2 linked regions of the Corallococcus caeni genome follow. The protein of the gene in region 2 interacts with the protein of the main gene of each other region in a pairwise test. Links are inferred from orthologs where the notes say so. Each region holds a gene or a part of one and is shown on either strand. Other genes may lie near its edges. The genes, in order: AABA78_RS10975 and AABA78_RS17975.

What was found.
Region 1: the proteins of AABA78_RS17975 (region 2) and AABA78_RS10975 interact in binary tests that used the Escherichia coli proteins (3 or more experiments, as listed by UniProt). The link is inferred for Corallococcus caeni from one-to-one orthologs.

Annotation. Positions count from the first base shown.
Region 1 is NZ_BTTW01000002.1:698,843-709,251, forward strand. Bases 2,635-5,443 are described here. They hold AABA78_RS10975 (lipid kinase), read right to left. Parts: upstream 4,589-5,443; coding sequence 3,680-4,588; downstream 2,635-3,679. Other genes in these bases: hrcA (heat-inducible transcriptional repressor HrcA), read left to right, coding at 2,637-3,668; AABA78_RS10980 (transcriptional regulator), read left to right, coding at 4,898-5,356. Also shown: AABA78_RS10955 (DUF3396 domain-containing protein), read right to left, coding at 1-664; AABA78_RS10960 (hypothetical protein), read right to left, coding at 730-1,191; drug/metabolite exporter YedA, read right to left, coding at 1,532-2,431; AABA78_RS10985 (HAD family hydrolase), read right to left, coding at 5,504-6,217; AABA78_RS10990 (hypothetical protein), read right to left, coding at 6,265-7,086; AABA78_RS10995 (hypothetical protein), read right to left, coding at 7,187-7,534; AABA78_RS11000 (site-2 protease family protein), read left to right, coding at 7,750-8,751; AABA78_RS11005 (hypothetical protein), read left to right, coding at 8,748-9,521; DNA repair helicase YoaA, read left to right, coding at 9,678-10,409. UniProt on the Escherichia coli protein: In vitro phosphorylates phosphatidylglycerol but not diacylglycerol; the in vivo substrate is unknown.
Region 2 is NZ_BTTW01000003.1:959,443-969,857, forward strand. What follows is about bases 190-3,004. They hold AABA78_RS17975 (citrate synthase), read left to right. Parts: upstream 190-852; coding sequence 853-2,157; downstream 2,158-3,004. Other genes in these bases: AABA78_RS17970 (3-phosphoshikimate 1-carboxyvinyltransferase), read left to right, coding at 190-766; AABA78_RS17980 (AMP-dependent synthetase/ligase), read right to left, coding at 2,234-3,004. Also shown: more of AABA78_RS17970, read left to right, coding at 1-189; more of AABA78_RS17980, read right to left, coding at 3,005-4,054; AABA78_RS17985 (hypothetical protein), read left to right, coding at 4,150-4,506; AABA78_RS17990 (bifunctional nuclease family protein), read left to right, coding at 4,636-5,433; pyk (pyruvate kinase), read left to right, coding at 5,642-7,042; AABA78_RS18000 (DUF7986 domain-containing protein), read right to left, coding at 7,076-7,741; carA (glutamine-hydrolyzing carbamoyl-phosphate synthase small subunit), read right to left, coding at 7,762-8,889; AABA78_RS18010 (dihydroorotase), read right to left, coding at 8,889-10,190; AABA78_RS18015 (aspartate carbamoyltransferase catalytic subunit), read right to left, coding at 10,187-10,415.

The sequences.
Region 1 (10,409 bases), on a different replicon or contig from region 2:
CTCCGTCCATGGGGAGCACGGAGACCTCCGGGAAGGGGAGCGCGTTCCGGAGCGCGTCGATGCCGCCCATCTGTCCCAGTAAGGGCTGGCCCAGGAACGTGAGCCAGTACGGGCCCAGGGTTCGGGTTCCGAGGATGGAACTGAATCTCAAGGCATGAGGCGCATCCAGACCGGGGTATCGAGCGAGGAGCGCTTCAGTGATGTTCCAATCGCCTGCGGCCCAGGAGCCTTGTGCCGAGACAAGGGCGAAGCTGGCGTAACCAAAGTTGAAGGGCAGCTCACGAGCCAGCTCAAGCACCAGGGAGCGAAGGCGGGCCACTCCATGCTCCACGAGGTACTCCGTGGGGAACGTAAACGCCAAAGTCGTGACGGGCGCATCATGAAAGAGGCTGTCGAGCAGTCGCCCGTAGTATTCGACTTGATAGCCACCGGTTTCACTGGGGCTCTCCCTCAGCTCCACGGACCGGCTCCCGCCTCCAACACGCTCTGTTACGACATGGCGGTTGTGTTCCCAGCCTTCGGCATCCAGGGGAACCATGTCGCCATCCGCCGACGTGTACCAGTTGAGTGAGTCAGGCGGGATGGCATGAAGAAAGGTCTGGATCGAGCGCCAGATCGCGGGACCTACCTCCGTGTGTGCACGATGGATGAAGAAGGCCAGCACGATGCCATCTCGGCCTGCGAGCCAGTTGCCTCGATCGCGAAGTCGAATGACTGGGAATGCTGGACTCATCGCTCGAATGGCTCCATGCCTGCCTTGGGTGACACGAGCAGGGCCTGTCCACCCAGTGCCTTTTCGTAAATTGCCCCTTGGGACTCGTAGGCATAGGGGTTGTTGCTCCCATACTCCGTCCATCGTGGCGCATTGCTGTCCGGACAGGGGAACTTGAAGTCCAGGATGAGCACGGCCTTCAGCAGGTTGTGGTCGCCGTGAAGCACGAGGTCCGGCTTGAGGGTGCCTCGAAGTTCCTCGGTGCAGCCCTCTGCGATGAGCCGCGCTTCCTCTTTTCGACTCACCGTCTCCACCATCCGGGCGTTCGGGTAGTAGCGGTAGCGCTGCTCGATGCTGAAGGGCGCGGGCCACAGCTCCTTCAGCACCTGCTCCGCGCATGCCAGGGCGAGCACGTGCTTCCGCTTACCGAGTTGCATGGCCCGGGTGACGGGCTTGCCGCAGCGGTCCGTCTCCACCACCTCGGCGCACTCCTGCCGCGTCGGGGCCGGTCCTGGAAGTGGCGTGCGTTTCCCACCTGCTCGGCCTGCACGGCACACGCGGCGAGCTGCTTCTCGAGCTCATCCGCCTCGTGGTTCTCCTGCATCAACGCGAGCACGGCCGGTGGAATGGCCCGGAGCAGGGGAGACACGGCGGCCCGCGTGGCGGACGCGGACGCCTGCTCCGCCACGTAGGCCGCGTGACGCGCCTTCCCCGCGGTCTCCGAATCAACGAACTCCAGCTCCCCGTGCCTCGAACGCCGTGCCCCACCGGCACACGCCGTGAGCAACGCACACGCCAGCCACAGGGCCGCGAACCGGCTCACCGCTTGCCGCGGGCCAGCAGCATCACCGCGACCAGGATGGCGCTCATCGCCCCCAGGGTCAGCGGACCCAGCGTCTCTCCCGCGAACACCACGCCCAGCAGCACCGCCACCGCCGGGTTCACGTACGCATAGCTCGTCGCGAGCGCCGGCCTCGCGTGCCGCAGCAGATAGCCGTACGCGCTGAACGCCACCAGCGAACCGAACACCACCAGGTACACGAACGCCACCACCGCGCGCGGGGGCACCACGTCCGCCATCCGCTCCCCCAACACGAAGCTCACCGCCATCATCATCACGCCCGCGCTCAACATCTGCGTCGCCGGCGTCATCAACCCCGCGGGCATCGGCAACCGCCGGCTCCACACCGAACCGAAGGCCCACGTCGCCGGCGCCACCAGCAGCGCCAGCGCCGCCATGCCCCCGCCGCCCATGTCCCCACCCAGGTTCAGCAGCACCACCCCCGCGAAGCCCAGGCCCAGCCCCGCCAGCTCCGCGCGGCCCGGCTTCTGCCCGAAGGCCGCCCCGAAGATGGCCGTCCACAACGGCATGCTCCCCACCACCAGCGCCGCCACCCCGGACGGCACCCCCAGGTTCTGCGCGAACGCGATGCCCCCGTTGCCCATCACCAGCAAGAGGAAGCCCGTCGCCGCGCCCGCCCCCCACTGCCGCAACCCCGGCCCCGGCTGCCCCTTCAGCCGCAACCCCGCGAACAACAGCCCGCCCGCCAGCAGGAAGCGCAGCCCCGCCATCCGGAAGGGCGGGAAGCCCGTCAGCGCGAACCGCATCGCCAGGTAGGTGGACCCCCAGATGACGTAGAGCGAGAAGAGGCTGAACAGCAGCCGGCCCCGGTGGGGCGCGGGCTCGGCAACGTCGGGGGTCGCGGTCGCGGTCGTCACGGCGGCCGGCTTCTAACCCCCGCCACCCTCCAGGGCGATGTGCGCTTTGCCGTACCCGCCCCCCGGGCCAGGAAGCCAGCGCCCCGCCTGCCTGCCCTCCTGGACGGCGCGCCCGATTGAATGCCCCGGGCGTCCCTTTTAGAATTCTACAGGAGCCATGGAGACCCGGAGGTCGGGTCGACAGCTTTCCGGAGCGTGAGCGGGAATGCCCGACGAATTGGGTGAGCGCGAGAAGGAAGTCCTCCGGGCCGTGGTGCAGGAGTACATCACCACGGGCGGACCGGTCGGCAGCCAGCAGCTGACGCGGCGCGGAGAGTTCGAGGTCTCCTCCGCGACCATGCGCAACGTGCTCGCCGACCTGGAGGCCCTGGGCTTCCTGGAGAAGCCCCACACCTCCGCCGGCCGCGTGCCCACCGACCGCGGCTACCGCTTCTACGTGGACACCCTGGTGAAGCTGCGCGACCCCGCCCCCCGCGACCGCGAGCTCATCCACGCGGGCCTGGTCCACGAGTCCAGCCTGGACGACATCCTGTCGGAGGCGAGCCGCGTGCTGCACTCGCTCACCCGGCACGCGGGCGTCGTCCTCACGCCCCGCCCCGACGCCGCCGTGTTCCAGCGCATCGAGTTCCTGCGCCTGCGCGAGAACCGCGTGCTCGCCATCCTCGTGGGCCAGAACGGCCAGGTGCACAACAAGGCCCTCACCGTGGACTTCCCGGTGACGTCCGACGAGCTGATCAAAGCCAGCAACTACCTCTCCGAGCTCCTGCACCAGGTGCCCCTGGAGGAGGCGCGCGAGCGCATCCGCGCGGAGATGGACCAGGAGCAGGCCCTCTACAACGCGCTGACCGCCAAGGCCCTCCGGCTGGGCGCCGCCGCCACCGACCTGCAGACGCCCGAGCGCGTGCTCATCGAAGGCACCGGCTCCTTCCTGGAGCAGCCCGAGTTCGCCGACGTGGAGCGCATCCGCGCGCTGTTCCGCGCCCTGGATGAGAAGCACAAGCTGCTGCACCTGCTGGACCGCGTGCAGCGCACCAAGGAGATGCACGTCTTCATCGGCGCGGAGAGCGAGTTCTCCGCCGCCGGCGACGTCACCGTCATCGCCAGCCCCTACGGCACGGCGGAGGCGGTGCTGGGCACCGTCGGCGTCATCGGGCCCACGCGCATGGACTACCGGCGCGTGATTCCCCTGGTGAACTTCACCGCCCAGGTGCTCTCCAGCGTGCTGGAGAAGGTGTAGCGCCAGGGGCCCTACTGCGGCGCGGGCGCGTAGACGCGCAGCGCCGCGGGGGCGACCTCGAAGCGCATGGGCGTCATGCCCACGTTCTCCCCGTCCGCGTTCACCTCCATGGGCGGGTCCGTTTCCACGACGAGCCGCGAGGTGTGCAGGTGCACGACGGACTCGTGCTCCAGGTGCCCGCCGCTGCGCATGCCCAGCGCCACGCGCGCCAGCGTGGCCACGTCCTGCAGGTGGCCCAGCCCCGTGCGCTCGCCGCCGTCCGCCACGGACGGGGCGGTGATGGCGTAGACGTGGAACCGGCGGTCATCCAGCGTGGCGTCCGGCGCCACCATGTTGCCCGCGCCGTGGTAGCGGCCGTTGCCCACCACCAGCTGGAGCGCGTCCACCTCCAGTGTCTGCGTATCCGCCTGGAGCCGGACGTGGAAGGGCTGCAGCGTGCGCATCTCCGCGGCGGCGGCCATGGGGTAGGCCAGCTTCCCGGCGCGCTGCTTCAATTCCTGCGTGAGCCGCTTCGCGATGGCGGTGGTGAGCCCCAGGCTGGCGGCGTTGAGGAAGGGCCGCCCGTTGACGAGCCCCACGTCCACGCGCGCCGTGTAGCCCCCGGCGATGACGTCGCACGCGGCCTCCAGCGTGTCCGGGATGCCCAGCGAGCGGGCGAAGTCGTTGCCGGTGCCCAGTGGCACCACGCCCAGCGTCACGTCGCGGCCCATCAGCGCCTGCACCGCGCAGCTGATGGTGCCGTCACCTCCCCCCACGAGGATGCGGCGGGCCCCCTGCGCGATGGCCTCCTCCACGACCTTGCGCAGGCGCTTGGGCCGCGTCAGCGCGTGCGCGGCCATGAGCGGGATGCCGTGGGCGGCGAGCAGCTCGCGGGCGTTCTCGAAGGCGTCGCGCCCCGAGCGCGAGCGCGTGTTCACCACCAGGACCGCGGGCCCTTCATCCAGGTGGCGGAGGCGTGGCGGGGCGTTGAGTGCGGGTTCCAGGAGAAACCTCGGCTTTCTGTGCGGCGTCTCCAAGCTGCGCACGACAGCCCTCGGGCACCAGCGGGACCCGGGCGAAAAGGGCGGGGGCACTGTCCATTCCCCATCCCCGGGACACGGCATGCTTCCGTGAGTGGACAGGGGTAGGGCGCCAGCGGGTTCCCTCCCTGGGTAGGCGTGCTCACCTTCCAGGCGACGCGGACTCCGTGCCTCGGACCCGCGCCGGGACCGTTTCCAGGAGGGTTTTGCATGGCACGAGGAAGCAAGGAGAAGTACTCGGCGAAGCAGAGGCGCATGGCCGAGCACATCGAGAAGGGCTACGAGGACAAGGGCACCGGCGAGAAGACCGCGGAGGCCCGCGCCTGGGCCACGGTGAACAAGCTCACCGGTGGTGGACTGAAGGGTGGCTCCGGCAGCAAGGCGAAGGTGGCCCGCCGGCGTCCCACGGCCCGCAAGAACGCGCGCAAGGCCGGGCGCGTGGGCGGAAAGCGCCGCGCGGCCACCGCGAAGAAGAGCGCCACCTCCAGCCGCAAGCGGGCCACGCCCGCCCGGGCGAAGCGCACCACCACCGGCCGCAAGGCCACCTCGCGCACCGGCACCGCCGGCAAGCGCTCCACGGCCCGCAAGAGCAGCACGGCGCGCCGGGGCACCGCTCGCAAGAGCACCGCGTCCCGCTCCCGCGCGAAGCGCGGCGGTTCGCGCAAGTAGCGCCTCCCGGGCTCCGGGTGACGGGCTCCACCGGTGGCCACGGGTGCGTGGCCGCCGGGGGCGCTTGCAGTGCTTGCGTGACGTCAGCGCGACGCCGGGTCCTTCGGAGGCCACGGGTTCGTGGCCGCCTTCACGCTGTCCTTCGCCTCAGCGCGACTCCTCGTCCTTGGAGGTGTCCCGCGACGCCGCGTCCCACGGCCAGGCCTCGGGGTCCTCTTCCAGGCGGCGCAGGAGCTCCGCGGGGTCCTTCACCAGCGTGCGGCAGCCGGCCGTGCGCAGGTCGTCCGCGCGGAAGCCGCCGCACAGCACGCCCACGGACGCCAGGTGCAGCTTGCCCGCGGCGAGCGCGTCGTACGGCGTGTCTCCCACCACCACCACCGTGGCGGGGTCCGGCTTGCCCAGCTTCGCGAGCGCGGCCTCGAAGATGTCCGGGTGCGGCTTGCTCTTGTCGACCTCGTCCTTGTTCGTCTTCGCCTCGAACAGGCCGTCGATGCCGCACAGCTCCACGTAGCGCTTGAGCTCGTCGTCCTTGGCGCTGGAGGCCAGGGCCACCTTGCGGCCGCGCTTGCGCAGCTGCTGGAACAGCTCCTTCACGCGCGGGAAGGGGCGCACCTTGGGCAGGAACTCGCGCTTGAAGAGCGCGGAGCGGTACTCCTCCAGGTCCTTGCCGAAGCGCTCCAGCTCCTCGTCGTTGAAGAAGACGGGCAGCAGCTGGTCGGCGCCCTTGCCAATCTGGCTGCGCACGTGCGCGAACGGGATGTCCCGCCCGAACTCGATGAACGACCGGCGCCAGGCCTCGGCGTGCTCGTCCACCGAGTCGATCAGCGTGCCATCCACGTCGAAGATGACGTTCTCAACCATGCGCGGCGAACCTCCGCCGCCCAAGGTGGCGATGGCTGACGGAACGGTCAACCGCCCGAGGGTGGCTTCGGTCCACTCTCCTGCGCTTCGCTGTCCACGAGTGTCCGGGTCTGCACGCTGTATCCGTCCGGCGTGGCAGGGGTGAAGGCGTCGTTGGGCAGCGAGCCCTTCAGGTCCACCTTGGACAGCACCGTCTCCCCCTGCTTCGCGTCCCCCAGCCAGCGGGTGAGCTTTCGCGGCACGCACAGGCCCAGCGAAGCGTCGCAGTGCTCCTCCTCCATCCGCACCTCCGCCCGGGTGCCGTCCGGCGCGCGCGTCTTCTTGGCCAGGAAGTCCAGCGTGGGCCAGCGCAGCACGTACGTCACCTCCACGCCGCCGCCCGCCTCGCCCTCCAGCCCCATGGACAGCTCCACCGCCTCCTTCGCCTGGGGCAGGCCGGTGGTGCGCTTCGCCTTCGCGCTGCGCAGGAGCAGCGGCGCGCGGAAGCCGTCCGGCACGAAGGGGGTGAAGATTTCAGTGAGGAACGCGGACAGCTTCTCCGCGGAGACCTGCGACGTGAAGGTGGTGAACTGCTTCGTCGCCTCCACCTGCTCGTACAGGTGCTTGCCGTCCCACCACACCTGCCGCGCCTGGGGGGCGGACACGGTGCCGCGCATCTTCTGGGGCGCGCGGTACGCGAAGGTGAAGCCCGCGGAGGCCGTATCCCCTTCCGTCTGGGTGCCCTCCAGCTGGTAGGCCTGGAGCTTCGCGTCGCGCGCGGCCAGCTTCTCGCGCACCTGGGCCATCAGCTCCGCGTCGTTCGCGCCTCCGGAGGAGGACGAGCGGCACGCGAGGAGGCACACGAGGGGCAGCAGGAGGAGGGCGCGCATGGGGGGGCTCAGGGACGGGCTCGGAGACGGGCTGGAAATGGAAAAGGCCCCGCTGTCGCCAGGGGGCCTTCGGACTGCCTCGGTGAGGAGGCAGCGTGGACTACTTCACCGCCACGCCGGTCGCGGAGGAGCTGGTGATGCCGATGATGGTGCCGAACAGGGCGAAGATGCCGTGACGGGGCGTGGTGCTCGCCGACTTCAGGTCCACCTTGGAGGCGCCCATGGCCTTCGCCTCGGTGATGAGGAGCTTGTTCACCACGGTGTCCAGGTCGCTCTGGACGATGTCGATGATGTGGAAGATCGCGGTCAGGCCCAGCGAGCTGCCCTGGATGACGGCCACGGCCTCGCCGTTGGCGGCGATCTCGGAACCGGAGACGACGGCGGACTCGACGCTGGTGCAGCCCACGAGCGAGGCGGCGGCGACGGCGGACAGGATGAACTTCTTCATGGTTATCTCCCCAACTGACGGTGGCTTGGATGGTGGCGGGACGGCCCGGACGGGCGCTCCGCCGTTCGGTGAAACCGCAAGCGGCGCGGTTCGTAGCAGAAGGCTTTTTCAAGTCAAGGACCCGGGACGGAGTAATCCGGGTTGTGTTTGACACTTCATCCGCCAGGCGCCCCCGGACCGGTCGCCCCTCTTGCGGACGTGAGGCATCTTCGCGCATGCACCCGGTTTCCCTTCCGCGTCCCGCCCCGTCCCGCGTCTGGCTGCACCTGCTGCTGTTCGGGGTGACGCTGGGGACGACGTTCCTCGCGTACCTGCTGCTCTTCGGGCGCTCGTTCCCGTTCAGCGGGGGCGGACTGCTCGCGGAGGACCGGACGCAGGCGCTGTTCTTCAGCGTGTCGCTGCTCTCCATCCTGGGCTCGCACGAGATGGGGCACTACGTGCTCGCGCGCTGGCACCGGGTGGACACGTCGCTGCCGTACTTCATTCCGCTGCCGGTGCCGGGGAGCCTGGGCACGCTGGGCGCGGTCATCCGGCTGCGCGGGCGCATCCCCACGCGCAACGCCCTGGTGGACATTGGCGCCGCGGGGCCGCTGGCGGGCCTGGTGGTGGCGCTGCCGCTGCTCTACTGGGGGCTCTTGCACTCCACGGTGGTGGACTCGCCGGCGGTGCCGTCCGCGTTCCCCGGTGAGTCGTCGCTGTGGGTGCTGGGGCAGAACCTGCTGCACTGGGTGATGGAGAGGGTGACGCAGGCGCCGCCGGCGGCGGACCCCGTCTACACGAGCCACCAGACGCTGTTCGGCGACAACCTCATCATGAAGGCGCTGACGTGGCTGGCGCTGGGCCCCGTGCCGGAGGGCAAGGACGTGGTGGTGCACCCGGTGGTGATCGCCGCGTGGTTCGGCCTGCTGGTGACGCTGCTCAACCTGTTGCCCGTGGGGCAGCTGGACGGCGGGCACCTGACGTTCGCGGTGTTCGGGGCGAAGGCCCGCCTGGTGGGGCAGGGCGTGGCGCTGGTGCTGCTCTTCCTCACGGTGTTCGTCACCGCGTCGTGGGGCCTGTGGCTGGTGGTGGCGAGCAAGGTCGTGGGCTTCGGCCACCCGGAGGTGGTGCGGCCGGAGGAGCCCCTGAGCCGCTCGCGCAAGCTCATCTGCGCGCTGTGCCTGCTGGCGCTGGTAGGGTGCGCGATGCCCATTCCGCTGCGAGAGGTGTGGTCATGAAGTACCAGTGCGAAGGCTGCGAGCGGCTGGTCCCGGTGGAGTCTTTCCGCATCGAGGACGGCCAGCTGGCCGTGACGTGCCGGGTGTGTGGCGCGAAGACGCTCGCGGGGCCGTCCCCGTCCGCGTCGCCCGTGGCCCCGCAGGAGGTGTCCCGGGAGGACGCGCCGGGAGCTCGCGGAGGGGACGGCGCCGCCGTGGCGCTGCCCGCGCCGGAGGTGTTCGTGCCCCCCGCGCCCGCTCGCGCCAGCGTCACCGCGCTGCGGGTGGTGCGCTCCGATGCGGCCTCCATCGTCGCGCCGGACTTCGACGGGGACCCCTTCCAGGCACCGCCGGGCCACTGCCCCAAGTGCGTGGCGCCCATGCGTGACGACGCCGGAGCCTGCGCGCAGTGCGGGCTGGTCTACGCCAACTTCATCCCGGACGAACACCAGCCCTCCGGGCTCCTGGCCACGGAGTGGCACGCGCTGATGGGCACGTGGCACGACTGGGACGCGCACGACCGCCTGCTGTCCCAGGCGATGGTGCGAGGGGAGCTGGCCATGGTGGGCCGGCTGTACCGCCTGCGGCTGGCCCGGGCGCCGAACGACGCCCAGGCGCTGCGCGGGCGGGAAGAGGTGGTGCGCCGGGTGACGTCCGCGGCGCCGCTCGCCTCCGACGGTCCGTCCCCGGCGCTGGCTCGCAAGGTGAAGAACACGGTGATGGGCGCGGTGCTGGTGGTGGCCCTGGTGCTGGTGCTGGTGCTCTTCCAGATACTGCGCGGGTCCTTCTAGGCAAAAAGGCCCCCAGGGGGCGCTGGCCGGCCCGCTTCCCGGGCGGGCGGGGGCCAGGGCTTCAAGGCCGTGTGACGGAACGCGCGGGGGGCGCCGGGCGCTGTTATCCTGCGGGGCCTCCTTTTCCGCGCCCTCCTGCCCCCCGAAGACCGCCGCATGTCCGCGCCCGCGCCCCGTCCCCCTTCTGTCGACAGCCTGCTGGGTCCTGGTGGCGCGCTGGAAGAGGCGCTGCCCGCGTACGAGCACCGCCCGGAGCAGCTCCAGATGGCGCGCGCCGTGGAGCGGGCCTTCACGGAGGGCAGCTACCTGCTGGCGGAGGCCGGCACGGGCACGGGCAAGACGCTGGCCTACCTGGTGCCCGCGCTCCTGTCGGGGCGCAAGGTGGTGGTGTCCACGGCCACGAAGACGCTGCAGGACCAGGTGTTCTTCAAGGACCTGCCGCTGCTCAGCGAGAAGCTGGGGCTGCGCTTCGAGGCGGCCTACCTCAAGGGGCGCGGCAACTACCTGTGCCTGCACCGCTACGAGTCCTTCGAGAAGGATCCGCAGTTCGTCTCGAAGGAAGAGGCGAAGCAGTGGCCGCTGCTCAAGAAGTGGGTGACGCAGACGGAGACGGGGGACCGGGCGGAGCTGGACCTGCCGGAGTCCTTCGCCGCGTGGTCGCGGCTGTCCACCACGTCGGAGACGTGCCTGGGCTCGCGCTGCTCGCTGTATGAAACCTGTTTCGTCACGCGGATGCGCAAGCGCGCGGAGGTCGCGGACCTGCTGGTGGTGAACCACCACCTGTTCTTCGCGGACCTGGCGCTGCGCAGCTCCGGCAAGCGCACGGAAGGGGTGCTGCCCTTCTACGACGCGGTCGTCTTCGACGAGGCGCACGCGCTGGAGGACGCG
Region 2 (10,415 bases):
GGAGCGCTTCCTGCGGGAGCAGCGCGCGTGGAGCGTGGAGATCGAAGGCACGCTCACCAGCGCCGGCTACATGGACCTCACGGTGGCGTGGCTGCGCCGCTTCGGCTTCACCGTGGAGCAGTCCCCGGGTCGCTATTCCGTCACGGCCTATCAGGCGCCTGAATCCGTCCCATCACTGCCGGGCGACTGGTCGTCGTTGGGCTACCTGGTGCTGATCGCCTGGCGCACGGGTGGCACGGTGGAGCGCGCGGAGCCCCAGAGCGCCCACCCGGACCAGGCGATCCTCCGGCTGGCCGCTGAAGTGGGCCTGAGGATGATCCCCGCGGGTGCGCCCAACACGTGGCGCGTCCAGGGTGAAGCCACGGGCGAGCTGCGCGCCTCCGGCAAGGAGTGCCCGGACCTGCTGCCCACGCTGGCGGCGCTCGCGTGCGTGCTGCCCCGGCCCACGACCCTCACCGACGTGGGCATCCTGCGGGTCAAGGAGAGCGACCGGCTGGAGGGGATCCGCGCGTTGGTGGCGGCCTACGGCGGCACCGCGGAGCTGTCGGCCGGAGCCGACAGTGAGACGCTGCGCATCCTCCCGCCCAGGACGAAGCCCGCGCGCTTCGCCATGGACAGCCGGGGCGACCACCGCCTGGCGATGTCAGCGGCCACCCTGTGTGTGCTGTCCGGGGTGCCTCTGGAGCTGACGGGGCCGGAGTGCGTGGAGAAGAGCTTTCCGGGCTTCTGGCGGCAGCTCGCGCGCTCCGGGGTCCGCTATTCCTGAGCAGGGAGACGGACCGGAAACTTCGCCTCTCGGACTTATCGTTCTTTTTTGTTGAAAGCCTCCTCCGCCCTGTGAAATCTCCGCCCATGCCCAAGGACACGCTGACCGTCACCGACAATCGGACCGGGAAGACGTACGAGATCCCGATCGAGAACGGCTGTATCCGCACCCCCGACCTGCGCCAGATCAAGACCGGCAGCGACGACTTCGGTCTGATGGGTTACGACCCCGCGTTCCTGAACACGGCGAACTGTAAGAGCGCCATCACGTTCATCGACGGTGACAAGGGCATCCTCGAGTACCGCGGCTACCCCATCGAGCAGCTCGCGGAGAAGTCCACCTTCCTGGAGGTGGCCTACCTGCTGCTGAAGGGCCAGCTGCCCACGCAGGCGGAGCTCGACAACTTCACGCACAACGTGACGCACCACACGCTGGTGCATGAGAACATCAAGTCCTACATGGACGGGTTCCGCTACGACGCGCACCCCATGTCCATGCTGGGCTCCACGGTGGCGGCGCTGTCCGGCTTCTACCCGGACGCGAAGAACATCCGCGACGCGCGCAGCCGTGAGATCCAGATCACGCGCCTCATCGCGAAGATGCCCACCATCGCCGCGTTCTCGTACCGGCACTCCATGGGCCTGCCGTACGTCTACCCGGACAACGACCTGTCCTACGTCGCCAACTTCCTGGCGATGATCAAGCGCATCGGCACCACGACGTACAAGGTGCACCCCACGCTGGAGAAGGCGCTCGACGTCCTCTTCATCCTGCACGCGGACCACGAGCAGAACTGCTCCACCACGTCCGTGCGCACGGTGGGCTCGTCGCAGGTGGACCCCTACTCCGCGGTCGCCGCGGGCGTGGGCGCGCTCTACGGCCCGCTGCACGGCGGCGCCAACGAGGCGGTGCTCCGCATGCTCCGTGAGATCGGCACGAAGTCCGCCATCCCGGAGTTCATCAAGCAGGTGAAGGGCGGCGAGGGCGAGAAGAAGCTGATGGGCTTCGGCCACCGCGTCTACAAGTCCTACGACCCGCGCGCCAAGGTCATCAAGCGCGTGGCGGACGAGGTCTTCGAGGTCACGGGCAAGAACCCGCTGCTGGAGATCGCGCTCGAACTGGAGCGCATCGCGCTCGAGGACGAGTACTTCGTGAAGCGCAAGCTGTACCCGAACGTCGACTTCTACTCGGGCCTCATCTACGAGGCGATGGGCTTCCAGGCGGAGATGTTCCCCGTCCTGTTCGCCATCCCCCGCACGGTGGGCTGGTGCGCGCAGTGGGAGGAGATGGTGACGGACAACGAGCAGAAGATCGCCCGTCCCCGTCAGGTCTACACGGGCTCCGCCCGCCGCGACTACGTGGCCCGCGAGAAGCGCACGAGCGCCAAGTAGCCACCGGCTGAAAAGCCGCTGAAGCACGAAGGGGCGCGGGACTCGAACTTGAGTCCCCCGCCCCTTTCGCTTGTCCCTACCCGTGAGCGGCGGCGGCGCCGGCCGGCTCGCGGTAGAGCGCCTCGATGACGTCCGCGTACCGCTGCTCCACCACCTTGCGGCGCATCTTCATGCTGGGCGTGAGCTCGCCGCCGTCGATGGAGAACTCCCCCGGCAGCACGCGGAAGCGCTTGATGCCCTCGAAGCGCGACAGCTTCGGGTTCACGTCCCGCTCGATGGCCTCGTGCAGGTGCTGCTGGAGCCGCGGGTCGTTCACCAGCGTGGCCACGTCCTCCGGCCAGCCCTGCTCCCGCGCCAGCTTCCGCACCCGGTCCGGCTCCAGCGTCAAGAGCGCCACCAGGTAGTTGCGCCGGTCCCCCACCACCAGCGCGTGCCCCACGGGGGAGAGGGCCTTGAGCAGCTCCTCGATGTTGGCGGGGGACGTCTTCTTGCCGCCGGAGGTGACGATGATCTCCTTCTTGCGCCCGGTGATGCGCAGGAAGCCCTCGGCATCCAGTTGCCCCACGTCGCCCGTGTGCAGCCACCCGTCCGCCAGCAGCTCCTGCGTGGCCTCCGGGTTGCGGTGGTAGCCCAGGCACACGTTGCCGCCCTTCACGAGGATCTCCCCGTCCTCCGCGATGCGCACCTCCACGCCCAGCATGGGGCGGCCCACCGTGCCCAGGCGGGCGCACTCGGAGGTGCTCACCGTGGCGGGGCCGGACACCTCCGTCATGCCCCAGACCTCCAGGAGGACGACGTCGATGGAGGCGAAGAAGTCCAGCACGTCCCGGCCAATGGGCGCCGCGGACGTGGCGAACAGCTTCGCCTTCTCCAGGCCGATGCGCGTCTTCAACGGATGGAACACCAGCCGCCGGGCCAGCTCGAACTTGGCCTCCATGAACGACGGCACGCGCTCCTGGCTCAGGACGCGCGTGTTTCGCTCCAGGGCCGTGGCGCGGGCCCACTCCACCAGCCGGCGCTTCAGGGGCGGCTGCGCGGCCAGCCCCTCCTCCGCCTTCGTCTTGAACTTCTCCCAGACGCGAGGCACCGCGAAGAAGAGCGTGGGGCGCACCTCCGTGAGGTTCCTGCCCAGGGCGTCCAGCGAGTCCGCGAAGTACACCTGCGTGCCCAGCAGCAGCGGGCTGTGCAGGGAGACGATCTGCTCCGCGACGTGCGACAGCGGCAGGTACGACAACAGCCGCTCGTCCTCCATGTCCCGCAGGCCCAGGGTGTCGCCCAGCTGCTTCGACGTCCAGGCCAGGTTGCGGTGGCTCAACGCCACGCCCTTGGGCTGGCCAGTGGTGCCGGACGTGTAGATGAGCGTGCCCAGCGCGTCCGGGTGGAGCGCGTGGACGCTGTCCCAGTAGGGGTCTTCATCCTGCTTCGCGCCGGAGGCCAGCACGTCCGCGTAGCGCAGCACGCCGTCCGGCAGGGGCGTGGGCGCGTCCACGACGATGAGGTGCTTGAGCGCGGGCAGGCGCCGCTGAACCTCCAGCCCGGTGGCCAGGTGCTTCGCGTTCTCCACCAGGAGGAAGCGCGCCTCGCAGTGGCCCAGGATGTAGACGAGCTGCTCCACGCTGCTGGTGGTGTAGAGGCCCACCGGCACGCCGCCCAGGGCCATGGCCCCCAGGTCCGCGACGTGCCACGCCTCGCGGTTGAAGCTCAGGATGCCCAGCGGGTCGCCTTCCCTGAACCCCAGCGCGTGCAGCCCCAGGGCGAAGCGCTTGACGCGCTGGGCATAGTCGAACCACGAGGTGGGGACGTAGGCGCCTCCCTGGTGGGACCAGAGCGCCGGGCGGTGTTCCAGCCGCGCGGCCTGGTCATGGAGCGCATGCAGCATCGTCTTGGGCAGGTCCATCCGACGGAACGTAGTGGATGTGCCCCGTCCGTTCCACGTCCCCCCGTCTCAGCCGTTGACAGCATGTTCACCGGCTTTGTATGCCGCGCCCGACCATGAGCATCGACTTCACCTGCCAGAAGTGCGAGGCCAGCTTCGAGTTGGAAGCCCAGGACCTCATCGAGGGGACGGAGAAGATTGTCTGCCCCCACTGCGACGCGAAGGCGCCCGCCAACCTCACGGAGGACTTCGTCGCCGCGCTCACGGAGATGCGCGCGCAGATCGCCACCCTGAGCAAGAAGTTCGCGGTGACGATGACGCTCGAGGCCGAGGAGCTCGAGGACGAGCTCGACGACGAGGACGAAGACGAGGAAGAGGACGACGAGGACGACGTCGACGAGGACGAAGACGACGAGGAGTCCGAGGACGACGAGGACTACGACGACGAAGAGTCCGAGGAAGAGGACCGCTAGCCGTCTCGTGCCCCCTCTTCCCGCCTGCCCGCCCGCCCTCCAACCGGGTGGGCCAGGGCCCGGGGGCCGCTCGCGACAGGGGGAGGGCGGTGCCCTCCCGGTGAAGGGACAGGTGCGTAGCTTAGGGATGTGAAAACGTCCAACCGCGCCAATTTCTTCGTCGCTCCGTTCACGGCCGTGGTGCTGGCGCTGGGGGGAGCGTTGTTCCTTCCCGCGTTCGGGATCCCCGGTGCCATCGCCGCCTCCGGGACGGCCGAAGGGAAGAAGGAGAAGCCCTGCATCACCGAGAAGGGCAGCGACCCCAAGGCCTGCTCGGAGCTGGTGGAGCTGGAAGTGAAGGACGTGGTGCCCTTGATGGAGGCGCAGACGCACGCCGTCGTGCTGACCACCAAGGACGGGGAGACGGTGCTCCCCCTCTTCGTGGACGAGGGCGCGGCGGTCTCCATCGCCTTCCGCCTCGCGGAACGTCCGCCCCCGCAGCCGCTGTCGCAGGACCTGCTGGACGACGTGGTGTCCAAGCTGGGCGGCAAGGTGACGGAGGTCCGCATCGACGACCTGCGCGACAACGTCTACTCCGGCCGCGTCTTCCTACAGCAGGGCAAGAAGGAGCTGGCGCTGGACGCGCGGCCTTCGGACTCCATCGCCATGGCCATGCACAGCCAGGCGCGCATCCGCGTGACGCGCAAGGTGCTGGCGCTGGCGGGCATCACCCGCGCGGAGATTGAAGCCCTCCAGAAGCAGCAGGACCTGGGCGTGGGTGGCAGCGGCTCCGGCGGAGAGGACATGGGTCCCCTGCCCCCGCCGCCTCCCATGGGCCCCAGCGCCGGCCACCCGAAGCCGCCGTCGGAGGACATCGGCATGGACCACTCCACCCGCCAGCAGCCGCTGATGGAGCCCATGGGCAAGGGCCAGGAGATTGATCTCTAGCGCCCGGAGCCTCACGCCCCGGAAACGATGAAAGCCCGGCCCCCCCTCCCAGGGTAGCCGGGCTTTCTTCGTCTCAAGCGTCTGAGAGCCACGAATGGCGTGCGCCAGCTGGCGGTAACTTTCCGCCGGGCGCGTGAGGCGAAGAGTTAGTCCTTCGGGCGCAAGCCTGTCAAGCCGCCCACCCCGTGGGGCTAGGATGGGCGGTCCTATGCGCAAGGCGAAGATCATCTGCACGCTGGGCCCGGCGTCGGACTCGAAGGAAGTCATCGAGGGGCTGGTGAGGGCGGGCATGAACGTGGCCCGGCTCAACTTCTCCCACGGTACGCACGACGAGCACCGCCAGCGCGTCCAGCGCATCCGCGCGGTGTCGAAGAAGCTGGGCGTGCCGGTGGCCATCCTCCAGGACGTGCAGGGCCCCAAGGTGCGCCTGGGGCGCTTCGAGGGCGGTCAGCTGATGGTGAAGACGGGCGACACCGTGACGGTGACGACGCGCGCGGTGCTGGGCCAGGGGAACGTCATCCCCACGCCGGTGCGCTCGCTGCCCCGGGACGTGGAGAAGGGGCACGAGGTGCTCCTGGACGACGGCCGGGTGCGCCTGCGCGTGCTGAAGGTGAGCGGCCAGGACGTGTCCTGCCGCGTGGAGGTGGGCGGGCTCCTCAAGGACCACAAGGGGCTGAACCTGCCCGGCACGGCCATGTCCGTGCCCACGCTGACGGAGAAGGACAAGGTGGACCTGGCCTTCGGCCAGGAGGTGGGCGTGGACTACGTGGCGCTGTCCTTCGTGCGCACCGCCCAGGACGTGCGCCAGGCGCGGGCGCTGGTGGGCAAGCGCAAGACGCCGCTCATCTCCAAGATTGAAAAGCCCCAGGCGGTGGAGAACCTGGAGGCCATCGCCGCGGAGTCGGACGGGGTGATGGTGGCCCGCGGCGACCTGGGCGTGGAGATGCCGCTGGAGCAGCTGCCCGCCATCCAGAAGCGCGTCGTGCGGGAGGTCAACCGCATGGGCGGCATCGTCATCGTCGCCACGGAGATGCTGGAGAGCATGGTGCTCAACGCCCGGCCCACACGCGCGGAGGTGTCGGACGTGGCCAACGCCATCCTGGACGGCGCGGACGCGGTGATGCTCTCCGGTGAGACGGCCGCGGGCCGCTACCCGGTGGACGCGGTGGCCACCATGGCGCGCATCGTGGAGGAGACGGAGCGCACCAGCCTCATCCCCCTGCTCTACTCCCCCTTCGAGCGCTCGGAGGACCTGGGCACCGGCGTCGCCGCGGCGGCGGTGGCCGCGTCCCGGCAGCTGAACATCGGGACCATCATCGCGTACACGGAGAGCGGCCACTCCGCGCGCCTCATCTCCGAGTTCCGCCCCGGCGCGCGCATCCTCGGGCTGACGCCCAACGCGGACACGGTGAACCGGATGGCGCTGCACTGGGGCGTGACGGGCCACCTGGTGAAGCGCGTCAGCACCACGGAGGCCATGCTCAAGCAGGTGCGCCGGCTCTGCCAGGAGCTGCGCTTCTGCGAACCGGGCTCGCCCTTCATCCTGGTGGCCGGCGTGCCGCTCAACGTGCCGGGCAACACCAACATGATGAGCATCCACCGCGCTTGAACCGCTCGCGGTGGAGGCCTGGAGCCGGAGGCCCTAGAGGACCTTCTGCTCGAAGTCGTAGAGCTTCTCCACGGAGAGCTGGCGGTAGCGCTCCACGTTGAGGGCCCGGCGGGCGCACTCCCACACCAGGTCCTTGGCGGGGCGCTCCGGCTCCTTCTTCTTGCGGCGCTTCACCTCCGCCTTGATGGCCTTGAGCGCCATGGCCGGGTGGTAGCAGAAGGCGGAGGAGAACAGCAGGTGGCCGCCGAAGGGGACGAGGCGCGCCTCCAGCACGTCGCCCGTCTCCAGGCCCGCGATGTGACGGCGCTCCGTCACGTCGAAGTCCTTGCCGGAGAAGAGCTCTCGCAGGCGCACCATGCCCTTGGCCAGCTTGCGCACCTCGAAGAGGCCGTGGACCGTCTCCGTGAAGCTGCGGAAGGCGTTGGCCTCCTCCGGGGCGGCGGACTTCTGGCGCTCCTCGTACAGCTCCGCGGCCGGCGTCTTGCCCGTGAGCGGCGAGACGCGGTCGTAGAGGTAGTAGTCCAGGAACGACGCCATCCGCAGCTCGAAGAGCTTGTCGTCCTCGAAGACTTCGCCGGTGAGGCGGAAGTACTCCGCCTTCGCCTCCAGGAGGTCCGGCTTGCGCGCCTCCTGGCTGCCGAAGGCGATGAGCTGGTCCAGGTACGGCTGGTACGACAACGGGGTCAGCGCGGTGTCCATGGCCGTTGCGAGCTTTCTTCCTACGAACCCGCCATCAGCGTCGCGAAGCGGCTGAACAGGTAGCGCGCGTCGTGAGGGCCGGGCGAAGCCTCGGGGTGGTACTGCACGCTGAAGGCCCGCGCGTCCGGTACGGCCAGGCCCTCCACCGTGCCGTCGTTCAGGTTGATGTGCGTGACGACGGCCTTGCCCTTGAGGCTGGCGTCGTCCACCGCGAAGCCGTGGTTCTGCGCGGTGATCTCCACCTTGCCCGTGGTGAGGTCCTTCACGGGCTGGTTGCCGCCGCGGTGGCCGAACTTCATCTTGTACGTCCGGCCGCCCAGCGCCAGGGCCATGATCTGATGCCCCAGGCAGATGCCGAACACCGGCACCTTGCCCAAGAGCGCCGCCACCGTGCGGTCCGCGCCCTTCACCGCGGCCGGGTCGCCCGGGCCGTTGGCCAGGAAGACGCCGTGCGGCTTCTTCGCCAGCACCTGCTCCGCCGTGAAGTGCGACGGCACCACCGTCACGCGGCAGCCCACGTCCACCAGGTACTGGAGCATGGAGCGCTTGAGGCCGTAGTCGTACGCCACCACGTCGTACTTGAGCTCCGGCTCCGGCTGCTTGTCGCCCGTGGCCAGGAACACGTCCGGCGTGGGCGTGGTGAAGAGGTAGGGCTCCTTGCAGGATACGCCCGTGGCCAGGTCCAGCCCCTCCATGCTCACGGCGGCGCGCGCGCGCTCGGACAGCGCGGCGGCGGACACGTTCTCCGTGGAGATGATGCCCGTCTGGGCGCCGTGCGTGCGCAGGTGGCGCACCAGCCGGCGGGTGTCCACGCCTTCAATGCCCACGCGCCCGTGGCGCGCGAGGTACGCGTCCAGCGTCTCCTGCGAGCGCCAGTTGGAGGGCGTCTTCGTCAGCGAGCGGACCACCATGCCCACCGCGTGCGGAAGTCCCGCCTCCTCGTCGCCCGCGTTCGCCCCGATGTTGCCCATCTCCGGGTACGTCATGGTGACGATCTGCCCCACGTACGAGGGATCCGTGAGGATCTCCTGGTAGCCGTACATGGACGTGTTGAAGACCACCTCACCCACCGTCTCGCCGGAAGCGCCAAAGGCGCGTCCTTCGAAGGTGGTGCCATCCGCCAGTGCGAGCACCGCCCGCTTCGTCATCACCGCGACTCCTTGAGCTGACCGTCCTCGAACACACACCGGCCGCCCACCCACGTCTGCGTCACGCGACCCTTCAGCGTGCGCCCGTGGAAGGGCGTGTTGCGACTGCGGGAATAGAACCGGTGGGCATCCACCGTCCACTCCTCCAAAGGCGACACGAGCGTGATGTCCGCCGGGGCACCAGGCGCCAGGTGACCGCCCGGCAGGCTGAATACCCTCGCGGGCCCGTCCGACAGCAGCTCCACCGCCCGGCGCGGGGTGAGCACGCCCTCGTGCACCAGCGCCAGGGTAAGCCCCAGGGCCGTCTCCAGCCCGACGATGCCGTTGATGCCCTTCTCGAACTCCACCAGCTTGTCGGACACGCCGTGCGGCGCGTGGTCCGTGGCGATGGCGTCCACCGTGCCGTCCACCAGCGCCTCGCGCAGCGCCTTCACGTCCACGTCGCTGCGCAGGGGCGGCGCCATCTTCGCGTGGGTGTCGTAGTCCCCCACCGCCCGGTCATCCAGGGTGAAGTGGTGCGGCGCCACCTCGCAGGTGACGCGCAGGCCGCGCTTCTTGGCCTCGCGGATGAGCCGCACGCTGCCCTCGCAGGACACGTGCGCCACGTGCAGGCGCCCCTTCGTCTCCTCCAGGAGCACCAGGTCGCGCGCCACCATGGCCACCTCCGCGGAGGACGGAATCCCGCGCAGCCCCAGCCGCGTGGACGTGGCGCCCTCGTGCATGGCGCCGCCGGCGGACAGCGTGAGGTCCTCCTCGTGGACCATCACCGGCACGTCGAACTGCGTGGCGTACTGGAGCACCCGGCGCATCAGGCCCGCGTTCATCACCGGGCGGCCGTCGTCCGTGAGGGCCACGCAGCCGGCGGCGATGAGCTCGCCCGCCTCCGACAGCTCCTCGCCCTTGAGCCCCTTGCTGATGGCGCCCGCCGGGTACACATGGCACAGGTCCGCGTCCCGCGCGCGCGACAGCACCAGCTCCGTGACGAGCGCGCTGTCGTTCACCACCTTGGTGTTGGGCATGGCCACGACGCCGGTGAAGCCGCCCGCCACCGCCGAGCGGCAGCCGGTGAGGACCGTCTCCTTGCCCTCTTCTCCCGGCTCGCGCAGGTGCACGTGGAGGTCGATGAAGCCCGGCACCAGCCACCTGCCCGTGGCGTCCACCACGCGCGCGTCCTGGGGCGCGGGCAGCGCGGCTTCCGACACCTGCGCCACCCGGCCGTCCGTCACCAGCACGTCGCGCACGCCGTCCACGCCATTGCGCGGGTCGATGACGCGCGCCCGCTGGAAGAGCACTGAGGTCATGATGCGCACGCCTCCAGGATGGCCCGGCGCACCGCGACGCCGTTGGCCACCTGTTCCAGGATGACGCTGCGGGGCCCGTCCGCCACCACCGGCGACAGCTCCACGCCGCGGTTGATGGGGCCCGGGTGCAGCACGGGCGCGTCCGGCTTCATCCGCTCCGCGCGGGCGGGCGTCAGGCCGAACAGCCGCGAGTACTCCCGCTGGGACGGCAGGAAGGCTTCCGCC